Regions from separate parts of the Paenibacillus sp. S02 genome, predicted to be linked through region 1. Evidence: riboswitches for the same ligand, from Rfam matches in the RefSeq annotation. Region 1 holds a riboswitch; each other region holds the start of a gene.

Region 1 (3,208 bases):
TTAGCGTTCGCCTTTGTACCGAGATTTCAACCTCTGGATATTCATAAAAGAAATCTGGGTACAACAGCGATGGGAAGCACCATCCGACTGCGTAGTGGCGCTTCGTTCACTTCTCTAGTTCAGTCTTATTTAGCGTTTTAACAAATGATTAGCGCTTGGGCAGGAAGTCGTTTGTGAAGGCTTTATCGACTTCCAAAGGCTTGCTGAGCAGCTTGCGTTCGTACATCCAGTCCGAATAGTTTTGCCATACCTCCGCTTTTTGCACGCCCCATTGCGCGGCATCGTCCTGATAACGCGGGCTTAGCCATTTTTGGCTGGCGAGCACCAGTTTTTTATCCAGCTCTGGTACAGCTTTGCTTAAGATGTCCGCGGCTTCTTCTGGATGGGTGATAGTGTATTCATAGCCTTGTGCGGTAGCGTCCATGAACGCTTTGACCAGCGCGGGATCATTTTTTATCGTCTGTTCGTTGCTCACAATTACAGGCGTATAGTAATCGAGGCTTTTGGAATAATCTTTTACATACAGCATATCCAATGGCTCACCTCGAAGCTGGGCCTCGATTCCGGTCCATGCGTAGAAAATCCAGGCAAAGTCGATATCCCGCTTCACGGCTGTAAAATAGTCTGCATTGCCCATGTTGACGATCTTCACTTTGCTCACATCGCCTTTGTCTGAATCCATGATGGATTTCATGACCGCTTCTTCTACGGGAGAGCCCCAACCGCCGTATTTTTTACCTTCAAAATCTTTCGGGCTCTTAATTCCGCGATCTACCGGGGCTGCGAAGCCTGAGGTATTATGCTGAATCACCGCAGCAATGGATACAAGCGGCACGCCTTGCGTACGAGCCTGTGTGACGCCTTCTTGGTAGCTGATACCAAAAGGTGCAGCATTAGAAGCAACCATTTGATCGGCTCCGCCTGAACCAGGTTGAACAATTTGGACATTCAAACCCGCTTTTTCGTAAAATCCTTTGTCCTTAGCGACATAGAGTCCCGTATGATTCGTGTTGGGTGTCCAGTCGAGCACGATTTTAACATCTTTGAGCCCTTTTGCCGGAGTAGACGTTTGAGTGTCGGTAGCGGGAGCCGCTTCTTGGGATGTGGGGGGACTTCCACCGCAAGCGGTCAGGGTCAGGGCCATGAGCCACAGACTGATCAGTCCCAGGCTTAACATTTTCATGCGCTTCATCGTTGTGTTCTCTCCTTTAATTACCCGTTATCCGTCCAATCAGACAGCTTAAGTTCCCCATTTTCTAAAAATAACATCTGCCGGACGCGATCTTTCCAACAACATAATCTTCAACAAAAAAAGCGCCCCGAGTTTCCGGGACGCTTGCGCTTGTATATACCAAAGTAAGGGATGGTCCTATGTAAAAAAGGCACATCTTGCTTAAGCATTCCTACGCTGGCATTACCCAGATCAGGTTGTAAGGGTCAGTGTCTTGGGACACACTCTCAGCCGGCCGATTCCAGCACCCCTGGCATTGTATGGTTTAATGGGTTCATTTATTCGGGTTTACTACGACGATTATATGCCTTGAATGTGGGTCTGTCCAGCATGAAGGGAGAGGTGACGGTTCATTTGCCGAACCACAGGGTACACTTTTACTGTGAGCTTTGATCTGAAAATGAGCATGAATCAATTCGATTCGATCCGGTCATGTTATTTTCAGAACAGCTGCGCAGGTAGGTTCAGATGGGCTGGTGCCCAATGGCGTGGCCGTAGAGAATTCAAATTCGTGAAAAGGAGTTGTTGTACTGTGGGTAAAACGGAAACATTGGATCGCAACCAACTGGAACAAGCCATTGTGAAGGCTTTGGATAACAACAAATTTTGCTCGTTAGGTACGGTAGAGGGTGGCAAACCGAAAGTACGCTATATGGCCCTTTTTAACGATGGAATGAACATTCATCTGGCGACAGATCGCAAAACTCATAAAGTGGATGAGCTAAAGGACAATCCGAATGCTTATCTGCTGCTGGGTTATGAAGTTGGTGGTACGAAGGAAGTCGTAGAAGTTGAGGCTACCGTCCAGATTACAGCTGATGAGGGACTGCGCAAACAAGTGTGGAACGATTCCTTGAAGGAATGGTTTTCCGGACCGGATGATCCCGATTATGTCATTCTGGACGTGAATCCGACGCGCATTGAGTATGTGGGTCAGCAATCTGAGCGCCAGGTTTGGAAGAAATAATACGAATATAAATGGATAAGCCGGTGAATCTCCGAGTTTTTTAGGAGGTTTGCTGGCTTTTTATTTTTGAGAAAATTAATTATTTTTTCATAAATAATTTAAGTAAATGACTACTCTTTTGTCTGGCGTTGGATTAAAATAGAAATGGTGGGTTCAAGGCTTACATATATGTGCAAAAGTATGTATATGAGGCATACACCTTAATGAGGAGGGGTATATTTTGTTATTTCGTAAAAATTGGTTTAAAGGGTTTACAGCAGCAGTTGTGGCTTGTAGCATGCTGGTGTTTTCGGCCGCTCCATCCTGGGCAGCTAGCGATTCTCGCGATAGCGCTACGGTGAATTTGCGGATCATGGAAACAACGGATATTCATGCGTCGCTGATGAACTATGATTACTATTCAGACAAAGAAACCAACGAATATGGCTTGATTAGCACAGCTGGTTTGATCCAACAGGCGCGTAGTGAAACAAGAAACAGCATGCTGTTCGATAACGGTGATTTGTTACAGGGCAATCCATTAGGCGATTATATGGCCAGAAATAAAACCTTCGAGAAAGAAGGCGGTGTCCATCCGGTCTACAAGATGATGAACCTGATGGGCTATGATGCGGCGACAGTGGGCAACCACGAATTCAACTATGGTCTCGACTTTCTGGAGAAATCGCTCAAGGGAGCCGATTTTCCTTACGTAAATGCGAATGTTTATGTTGATAAGGGGGAGCAAGCTACTAAAAATTATTTTACCCCTTATCGAATTCTTGATAAAACAGTAACGGACGAGAAGGGGCAAGAGCACATCCTTAGAGTGGGCGTCATCGGCTTGGTCACACCACAAATTATGCAGTGGGATGAAGCCAATTTGAAGGATAAAGTCGTTACGAAGGATATTGTGGAAACGGCGAAAAAGTTTATTCCTCAAATGAAGACGGAAGGTGCTGACATTATTGTCGTGCTTGCGCACACAGGTTATGAGGATGTGCCGCAAACGCCAATGATGGAGAATGCCG
Region 2 (3,208 bases), 550 kb from region 1:
ATGGAGCAAAACCGGGAACTGGCTGGGCTGTCTTCCCTGTTTATGGAGACAGAGTATCGCGTTATCACGGACGAAGCAAGCGAGGAAGAGGTCATTCGCTGGTGGAACGAGATGACAGAGGATGGTCATGAGGGGATTGTGATCAAGCCGGAACGCTTTTTGATGAAAAATCGGGACAAGATGATTCAGCCTGCAATCAAGGTGAGAGGCCGGAAGTATTTGCACATCATTTACGGTATGGATTATCTTGCCCCTGAGAATTTAAAGCGTCTGAAGCAGCGTCGAACGAACAAAAAGGAGCGTCATGCCCTGATGGAAGGAGCGCTTGGTATGGAAGGCGTGGAACGTTTTGTCCGCAAGGATACGGTAGATCGTATTCATGAATGCGTCCTTGCCGCGCTATCTCTGGAATCGGAGCCGATTGATCCGAGATTGTAGTTTGCGAAGGAGGGATTGAGATGGAAAGGGGTACACCGTTAATTGATATTGGCGTGAACTTGATGCACCGTTCGTTTCATGCGGATCGGGAACAGGTGGTAGAGAGAGCCGCAGCTGTAGGGATTTCACCCCTGATTATTACCGGGACTAGTGTCCGCAGCAGTCGGGAGGCTTCTCAGTATGCAGCACGTTATCCGGGCAAGTTGTATGCGACAGCTGGCGTGCATCCCCATGATGCCAAAGACTGCAGCGCAGATACGATTCAGCAGCTCCGCCAGCTGGCGAGTCAGCCGCAGGTTGTATCCATAGGGGAATGCGGATTGGACTATAACCGTGATTTTTCGCCGCGTGATGTGCAGCGCCGATGGTTTGGGGAGCAAATCCAACTGGCGGGTGAGCTGAATATGCCGTTATTTCTGCATGAACGAGATGCACATGAGGATTTTGTTGCTATGCTTCGGGAATATCAAGGGCTTGTCGATAAAGCGGTAGTGCATTGTTTTACCGGCACGGAACAGGAATTGCATACGTATGTAGAAATGGGACTGTATATCGGGATCACCGGCTGGATTTGCGACGAACGGCGTGGCAAACATCTGCGTGAACTGGTCAGAGATATTCCCTTGGACCGTCTGATGATTGAAACGGATGCTCCATTTTTGACCCCGCGTAATTTGCCCGTTAAGCCTAAAGAAGGGCGTAATGAGTCGATGTATCTCGCTCACATTGCTGCTACGGTTGCCGAATGTACAGGCCGAAGCATGATGGAGATCGAAATCGCCACGACGGAGACAGCCAAACGTTTCTTCGGATTATAGGATTGTCAAAGCCATAGATGTGGTATATATTATAGTGAATTAAAAAAGCATTGTCGGGAGCTTGAGAAAGTCAGGCTGAGAGGGTGGCCCTTGCCACTGACCGTGAAATCTGATCTGGGTAATGCCAGCGTAGAGAAACCAAGAACACTATACAGGAATGCCGCTTGTTTCGCGGTTGTCGATAGATTCAATGTATGTCCTAGCATTTTACCTTGACCCTGACTTTGGCTTGGTATCAGTGTAGTAGCTTAGACTACTGGTTATATAAGGCATATCGACGAATGATGTTTTGTATGGTGCTTCACCTTTTACTGCGCATAAAGCTTGCCTGGAGATTCAGCTCCAGACAAGCTTTTTTTTATGGCCAAGAGGCCAATTATAAGGAAAAAGGGGAGCACGCAATAATGAATACTGCTGTAAGAGCGTCCAAAGGGTTGAAGCTGACTGATATTTTGGTCACGATTGTGATCGCTGTTGTGTTCGGGTTAGTCTACAAAATATGGGGACCTGCCTATGATTTAATGAAACCATTTGGTCTACACGCCGAGCAACTGATGTATGGCATGTGGTTTATGGCAGGCACGTTTGCTTATCTCATCATTCGCAAGCCGGGTGTTGCAATTTTGGCAGAGGTGGCAGCGGCAACGGTCAGTGCTTTTTTGGGAAGCGAATGGGGGATGTCCACTTTGTACTATGGCCTGCTGCAAGGCTTGGGAGCGGAGCTGTTTTTTGCAGCTTTTCTGTATCGGAACGCAAACCTGTGGGTTGCTTCGCTAGCCGCGGCTGGGGCGGCTGTCGCTTCTCTAATTTTAGATTTCAGCTACGGGTATATTGATCAGCTTTCGACCTGGAACTATGTTTTGTATATTGGTTTTCGCATGATTGGCAGCATTGTGATTGCCGGGGTATTCGCGTTCTATCTGGCTAGGGCATTGGAGGTAACCGGAGTTACGCGAAGTTTGAGGCCTGCAACGGAACAAGATTATAAGGGGCTGGATTGATGAGCCAGGCAACCGAAGATGTGGTGGCTTCGATCACCCGTCTTCGGTTGAAATTCCCCGGTGAGCAGGAGCTGCTTTTTCACAATATGTCTTTGTCTGTCCACAAGGGAGAAAAGCTGCTGCTGCTGGGACCAAGTGGATGCGGTAAATCAACGCTGCTCCAAGTGCTAAGCGGTCTGATTCCACGCACGATAGAAGTGCCTATGAAATGCGATGCTGCTGTAATCCCAAGTGTCTCAGGTATTGTATTTCAAGATCCTGATACGCAGTTTTGTATGTCATATGCAGACGAAGAACTGGCTTTTGTGTTGGAAAATAATCAGGTTCCTCGTGAGCAGATGCGATCCCGTATTCGCGAGCTGCTGATACAGGTTGGTCTATCAACGGAGGATATACACATGCCCATTGGCAGCATGTCACAGGGAATGAAGCAGCGGCTGGCAATTGCGTCTGTGCTGGCTATGGAGCCAGAAGTGCTTTTTCTGGATGAGCCCACGGCTTTGTTGGACGAGGAAGGCACTACACAGGTGTGGGATACCATTCGAAACATTTCGGTAGACCAGACACTGGTGATTGTGGAGCATAAAATTAATGAAATTGTCCATGATGTGGATCGGATTGTAGTGCTTTCTGCTCAAGGGGAGATTATTGCGGATGGAAGGGCGGAAGAAGTATTTCATGTGCATCGGCAGGCATTGTCCGAGTACGGCGTGTGGTATCCGGGAGTATGGAATGAATCGTCTTCGCCACGTTGGAGTGAAACAGTGACGCAACAGAACGGTGCGGGGATTGATTTGCTGGAGCTGGAGCATTTTAGCGGCCTCCGCAGTTTAAGTCCAGTGATTTATGTGGAGCATGCGCAGGTGAAGCCTGGCGACTGGATTGGCGTGGTTGGTGAAAACGGGGCTGGCAAAAGCTCGCTGCTGCTCTCCATGATGCGCTTACTTCGCA
Region 3 (3,208 bases), 2.8 Mb from region 1:
CACAAAATGTACAATCTCTAGGCAATCTCCATCCTTCAGTACCGCTTCATCATGATCTTCACGGGTCAATATACGCCGATTCAGCTCTACCACTACGGTTTTCACCTTTACATCAAGCTCATGTAGCAATTGATCCACATGAGTGATTCGATTAGAAAAGGTCAGGCTCTGGCCGTTAATCGTCAGCTTCATAAGCTTTCCTCCTTGAGAAGCTCAGAAGAAAATCTACTTATCCCAAGTTCAGCTGCACCAGCCCCATTAAGCATAGCTGCCATCGCACGCCCGGTAGCATCACTCAGCAGGACACCGTTGCGATAATGCCCGACGGCAGCATATACACCCTCGACTCCAGGAACAGTGCCTATAAAAGGATGACCTGATGCGGCCTGCGGACGTAAGCCCGCCCAAGTGCGTATAAAAGAAGCTTCACGGACGCGCGGCAGCCAAGCAGAGGCACGTGTCAGCAACCCCTCCAAGCCTCCTACGGTCACCTCTTCGTCATATTGATGCGGAAGGCTCGTTGCCCCAATCCAAAGCTCGTTATTTTGTTTAGGCACGAGGTAAATATCATCAGCATAAATGGTGTATTCTAACGGGTGATCCTTCAAGGAGACCGCTACCGCTTCGCCCTTGACCGGATAAAGTGGATATTCAAACCCAACTTGCGCTAGCAATTTCATGCTATCCAAGCCTCCAGCAATAATGACCTGATCGCAGGAAAAAAAGCCACTATCTGTTCGGACACCGTAAACTCGACCATCCTGTATGACCAGTTGCTCTGCCTGTGTACCAGACCATACCGTTGCCCCCAGCACCGCAGCAGCACCTGCATAAGCACGGCAAAGCTGGACAGGAGCCACTTGTGTCTCCTTTGAACGATATATTGCCCCAATCGCTTGTTCATCCAAACCTGGAATTCGTCGGGCCAATTCCCTCGCATCCCACCAGATAGGACAATCATCCTCTCGCGTTTTAGCAGCTTTCCAGCGTTTTTGGCCTTCAGTTTCCGTACGGAAAGGGGTCACAAATCCTTCTGTACGGAATTCCACCGAAATACCCGACAAACGCTCCAGATCACAGACAAGCTCAGGGAATGCGTCTCGACTTATGCGAGCAAATCGTGCCAGCTCAGAGTCGGTGAACTCTTCACTTTCCGCTGCCAGCATGCCAACTGCTGCTCCTGAGGCTCCCTCACCCGGGATCAATCGTTCCAGCATGATCGTACTTCTTCCCTCCTTGGCCACATGATAAGCAATGGCACTGCCGATGACACCTCCACCTATAACCAAGCATTCAGCGTGTCCTATCGCTCTTGCCTCTGTGTGTATCTTTGGCATTTGTCCCGTGTCTCCTCTCCATAAACCATTCTGCTTTCAGCTTGCCTCTACTCTCGTTTTCTCGCTACAGGCTGTGAACTACAAGATCTGCCATTCGCCTATATTCCATCGCAGCTGCAACAGGCGACTCAGCCTCCCATATACCAGACATCACCGCAATACCGCTTGCTCCGGCCATATAAAGCTCCGGGATATGGTGCGGTTGTATGCCGCCCAGCGCGATCACCGGAATGTTCGACAGCCTGCAAATATGTTCAAGCTGAGCTAAACCCCGCGGTACAATACCGGGCTTACAATGGGTCTCATATACGTGACCATAAAGTATATAGTCCGCTCCTGCCCGCTCGGCAGTCTGCGCCTCCTCCAAGGAATGCACAGATACTCCACAGCGTGTACCCTTTGGAAGTAGGCTTTTCACATCCGCTACAGGTAATCCATTAGCTGGTAGCTGGACGGCTCCAACCAAAGTAAGTAAAGCTACATCCACACGATCATTTACTACAATTTGTTGCAAAGGAACTCCCTGCTCCACCATGCTGCGAGTCAAAGAAAGCAATGCAGAGGCACCATTCTGTTTTAAACGTGCGTGTACATAATGAACATACGGACAAATCACAGCAGCCACTTGGGCGGCTTGTGCAAAAGTGCCCTTTTCCATCGAAATTGCGTGTAATTCGATTTTGTCTTCACCTCACATTGGACTAAAGAATCTAAGCTTAGCCAGCCACGTCTACCAGCAGTAATGAAAGGGGATTGTATGTGAATCGTCTACGGAAGCTCGAACAACTTAAAATGAACGAAACGCAAAAAAACCACTTCCCCAAGGAAGTGGTTTAACGAACGTCCAATAATCGAACGGACAATGATATCCGTATACGTGTATCGTCCCACGCACAAACAAAAATAAGATGGTGTTGCCTTGTTTGTACGGCGCTCACTTCCCTACGCTGGCATAACCCAGATCAGGTGCAAAGGGTCCGAAATCCATTTATTCCGTCTCAGCCGCATGGGCGGCTCCCCTAGTGTGACTATTTTATTGTATAAGCTAAAAATAGCTTAGCATATTTTCCTAATTCTGCAAACCCCACTTCGTGTGAAATATGCAGAACTGGATTTAACTGATTTTAGTTAACTTTACTTGACCATTCTTCCACATTCCACGTTTTGGTTACCCAATCCTCGTAAAAGTCCGGTTCGTGAGATACAAGCAATACGGTCCCTTTGTATTCCTTCAAGGCACGTTTCAGCTCATCCTTTGCTTTAACATCCAAGTGGTTGGTAGGCTCATCGAACAATACCCAGTTGCTTTCACGCATTAACAGTTTGCAAAGACGGACTTTAGCCTGTTCTCCACCACTAAGCGCTGATAGTGGACGCGTGATATGCTCATTTTTCAAACCGCAACGCGCCAAATGCGCTCGTACTTCATGCTGATTCAAATGCGGAAATTCATTCCACACATCGTCAATCGGTGTAATTTTCTCCGCCTTTACTTCCTGCTCAAAATAAGCGGGCTGCAAAAAATCACCTTGATAGGTTTTTCCACTGATTGGCGGAATTTTTCCCAATATGGTTTTGAGCAATGTCGATTTACCGACACCATTGTAGCCGACAATTGCAATCTTTTCGCCACGTTCAATCGTCATGGACATTTTAGGCAAAAGGGCATGTGTATAACCAATCTCAAAATCAATACCCTCAAATACCGTCTTTCCGCTTGCACGTGCCTCTTTGAATTGAAAGGTTGGTTTTGCGGCTTCTTCAGGCTTATCAATACGTTCGATCCGATCAAGCTGCTTTTCACGGCTCTTTGCTCGGCCTGAGGTAGAAGCACGCGCTTTATTACGCTGAATAAAATCTTCCTGTTTCTT
Region 4 (3,208 bases), 1.9 Mb from region 1:
GTCCTTTTGGGCCTTTGATTATCGTGGGCTGTTAACGGAAGATATGGAAGACGTATTGGAGTATCAGAAACCGTATGTGCGCAAAAAGGATGAAGTCAGCTCATGGACCCGGTCAGGTGACGGCAAAATACCGCTACTGGAGGTCATCCGTCAGGTGAAGCCTACGATATTGATTGGAACTTCCGGTGTAGCAGGTGCCTTTTCTGAAGAGATCATCAAGGAGATGGCGAAGCATGTAGAACGCCCGATCATTATGCCCATGTCCAATCCTACAAACCTTGCAGAAGCAGTACCCGAGGATTTGATCCGGTGGACAGATGGCAGAGCACTGATCGCAACCGGAAGTCCTTTTGAGCCCGTCACCTATAACGATACAAATTTTGAGATTGGACAGGCGAACAATGCCTTTGTTTTTCCGGGACTGGGTCTGGGTGCGATTGTGGTTAAAGCCAAAAGGATTACCCCTGCGATGTTTACAGCCGCAGCAGTTGCTGTTGCCAATGGTGTAGATTCGAATAAGCCTGGCGGTGCGCTACTCCCTCATATCCGAAAATTACGCGAAGTTTCGTACACTGTTGCGATTGCGGTTGCAAAAGCCGCGATTCAGGATCAGGTAGCGCAGGCGCACATTTCAGATGTGGAACAAGCTATACAAGATGCAATGTGGAAACCGGAATATGCCAAGGTCAAAGCAGTGGAAAGTGTAATTCATCATCCTCACTAACACTCCGTTTAGGGAAGAGATTACCTTGTTCAGACAGGCAGAATACGTCAGGTCAAGCCCGCTCACTAGATTAGATGGAATTTATGTCTTCACAAAAAATGTGTAGTTCATATTTGCACACTATGTTTGACATAGCGTATGAACGTATGTACAGTAATAGTCAATAGAATAGAAGTCCACTAGGGGAGCCACTATGGCTGAGACAAGAACGTATCTTGGACCCTTTGAACCTGATCTAGTTCGTACTAGCGTAGGAAAGTGGAGCCTTCGTATATAAGGTTTCAAGCGTTTTTTGCGCATTGGGCCTATGTTGAAGCCGCTCCATTTTTCCGGGGCGGCTTTTTAGCGTTGTTCCGGAATTGTATCCTTACAGGACTTCTTGCTCTTCAATTAATGGAGGTGGGGAAATTGAGTTTTACACAAGAACTCCGTCGGCAGGCGGACGGCATTTTTCAAGCGATTTTTGAGCATCCCTTTGTGAGAGGCATTGCTGAAGGAAGTTTGACAAGGGGACAGCTGATTCACTATGTAAAACAGGACTTTGAATATTTGAACGCCTACATGCGGATATACGGCATCGCAATCTCCAAATCCACGAATCGGGAGGACATGGCTGTATTTAATGAACAAATCTCTTTTATTCTCCACAGCGAGGTTCATCCGCATCAAAATTTTTGTGCTATCGCAGGGGTGACCTATGAAGAGTTGCAGGGATATCCACTCGCTCCGTCGGCCCATCACTATATCCGTCACATGCTGACAGTTGCGCATGAGGGCAGCCTGGGCGAGATCTTGGCTGTGTTGCTGCCATGTATGTGGACGTATGCCGAGATTGGTCGCAGGCTGCTGGATGAAGTAAAGCCGGATGAGTCCCATCCGTTCTATGAATGGATGGGCTTCTATGGAGACCAGCTTGATGATACAACACTCAAGTTCCGAGAACGTGTAGATGCTTGGGCGGAAGGCGCAACGGCTGCTGAGCGAGAGCAGATGATTGAGCATTTTATACTGAGCTGCCAGCTGGAATATAAGTTCTGGGACATGGCTTATAACCAGGAAGAATGGCCGGTCCAGATGCAGGCAGCGGTCTTGGAATAGTCAGCCTGGCGATTCGATGCGTGAAGTACGGTTAATGCCCTGTTGAACCACCAACTATAGAGAGGATAATCATTATGAGTACATGGGAAAAAAGTTATTCAGATCTCCTGACGAAGGTACAAAACAGCAAACCCCTCGTTCACAATATGACCAATGTGGTAGTCACTAACTTTACGGCCAACGGCCTGTATGCATTGGGCGCCTCCCCAGTGATGGCCTATGCACCCGAGGAAGTAGCAGACATGGCAAAAATAGCGGGAGCCGTCGTGTTAAACATCGGTACGCTGAACCGCGAACTGGTGGATGCCATGATCATTGCTGGACAATCGGCGAATGCACACGGTGTTCCGGTCCTGCTAGATCCGGTCGGTGCGGGAGCAACGAGCTTTAGAACTGAGTCGGCACTGCGAATCCTGAGAGAAGTCAAAATCTCATTGGTGCGAGGCAATGCAGCCGAAGTCGCGCATCTTGTTGGAGAAGCGCGTGAGATTAAAGGCGTAGATGCAGGTGACAGTGCTGACAGCGGCCATGTCGATCTGGCAATTCGGGCTGCTCAAACGCTCAATTCAATGGTTGTCATCACTGGAAAAGAGGACGTCATCACCGATGGGGCCGAAGCACGAATGATTAGCGGCGGAGACGCGCTGCTCACGAAGGTAACCGGAGCAGGCTGCCTACTGACCTCTGTGTTAGGTGCCTTTGCGGCTGTTGAACCCAACCTGCTGCTCGCAGGTACAGCAGGCTTGGCATTTTACGGTGCAGCAGCTTCCCGAGCCGCAGCACGTACCGCAGAGCTGGGGCCCGGTAGCTTCCAGATTGCCTTTCTCGACGAGCTCGCCAAACTACATACAGGTTCGCTGGAGGGGCATGTCACTGTCCGTGAAGCCGGAACAACCACAGCAGGTGGTGCGCGATGACAGACGTTCGTGTACCCAGAGCACTGACGATTGCCGGTTCGGACAGTGGCGGCGGGGCCGGAATTCAAGCCGATCTCAAAACCTTTCAGGAGCTTGGCGTTTACGGCATGTCGGCTATTACGGCCGTTACCGTACAGAATACCTTAGGGGTTCACGGCGTATATCCGCTGCCACAGGAAGCAACAGCGGAACAGATCGAAGCTGTAGGATTAGACCTTGGAGTGGATGCCCTAAAGACTGGCATGCTGTTTAATGCGGGTATCATCCGTCTTGTGAGCGAGCAGATCCGAAAGTTCGACTGGAAAAAGGTCGTCGTCGATCCCGTGATGATTGCCAAGGGAGGTGCTGAACTGCTGCAACTGGAAGCGGTGCAGGCTTTGAAGGACGACCTGCTTCCCTTGGCCCTAGTCGTTACACCGAATATCCCGGAGGCGGAAGCCCTGACAGGGATCAGCATCCGTACAATGGA

The links. A riboswitch is a leader RNA that binds a small molecule or an ion and turns the genes downstream of it on or off. The one in region 1 is predicted to bind thiamine pyrophosphate.
Region 2: linked by a shared signal. The riboswitch ahead of KAI36_RS04665 (ECF transporter S component) and the one ahead of KAI36_RS02185 (ABC transporter substrate-binding protein) in region 1 are both predicted to bind thiamine pyrophosphate.
Region 3: linked by a shared signal. The riboswitch ahead of KAI36_RS14390 (thiamine phosphate synthase) and the one ahead of KAI36_RS02185 (ABC transporter substrate-binding protein) in region 1 are both predicted to bind thiamine pyrophosphate.
Region 4: linked by a shared signal. The riboswitch ahead of tenA (thiaminase II) and the one ahead of KAI36_RS02185 (ABC transporter substrate-binding protein) in region 1 are both predicted to bind thiamine pyrophosphate.

Annotation. Positions count from the first base shown of each region.
Region 1 covers NZ_CP073682.1:485,310-488,517, forward strand. The annotation lists gene KAI36_RS02180 (hypothetical protein) at 1-141, shown strand, start outside; gene KAI36_RS02185 (ABC transporter substrate-binding protein) at 149-1,192, opposite strand; TPP riboswitch at 1,384-1,493, opposite strand; gene KAI36_RS02190 (pyridoxamine 5'-phosphate oxidase family protein) at 1,764-2,198, shown strand; gene KAI36_RS02195 (bifunctional 2',3'-cyclic-nucleotide 2'-phosphodiesterase/3'-nucleotidase) at 2,419-3,208, shown strand, end outside.
Region 2 covers NZ_CP073682.1:1,031,599-1,034,806, forward strand. The annotation lists gene KAI36_RS04655 (polynucleotide kinase-phosphatase) at 1-438, shown strand, start outside; gene KAI36_RS04660 (TatD family hydrolase) at 459-1,256, shown strand; TPP riboswitch at 1,301-1,410, shown strand; gene KAI36_RS04665 (ECF transporter S component) at 1,661-2,257, shown strand; gene KAI36_RS04670 (ABC transporter ATP-binding protein) at 2,257-3,208, shown strand, end outside.
Region 3 covers NZ_CP073682.1:3,276,579-3,279,786, forward strand. The annotation lists gene thiS (sulfur carrier protein ThiS) at 1-192, opposite strand, end outside; gene thiO (glycine oxidase ThiO) at 189-1,337, opposite strand; gene KAI36_RS14390 (thiamine phosphate synthase) at 1,402-1,995, opposite strand; TPP riboswitch at 2,260-2,368, opposite strand; gene KAI36_RS14395 (ABC-F family ATP-binding cassette domain-containing protein) at 2,462-3,208, opposite strand, start outside.
Region 4 covers NZ_CP073682.1:4,681,234-4,684,441, forward strand. The annotation lists gene KAI36_RS20710 (NAD-dependent malic enzyme) at 1-724, shown strand, start outside; TPP riboswitch at 896-998, shown strand; gene tenA (thiaminase II) at 1,133-1,822, shown strand; gene thiM (hydroxyethylthiazole kinase) at 1,897-2,739, shown strand; gene thiD (bifunctional hydroxymethylpyrimidine kinase/phosphomethylpyrimidine kinase) at 2,736-3,208, shown strand, end outside.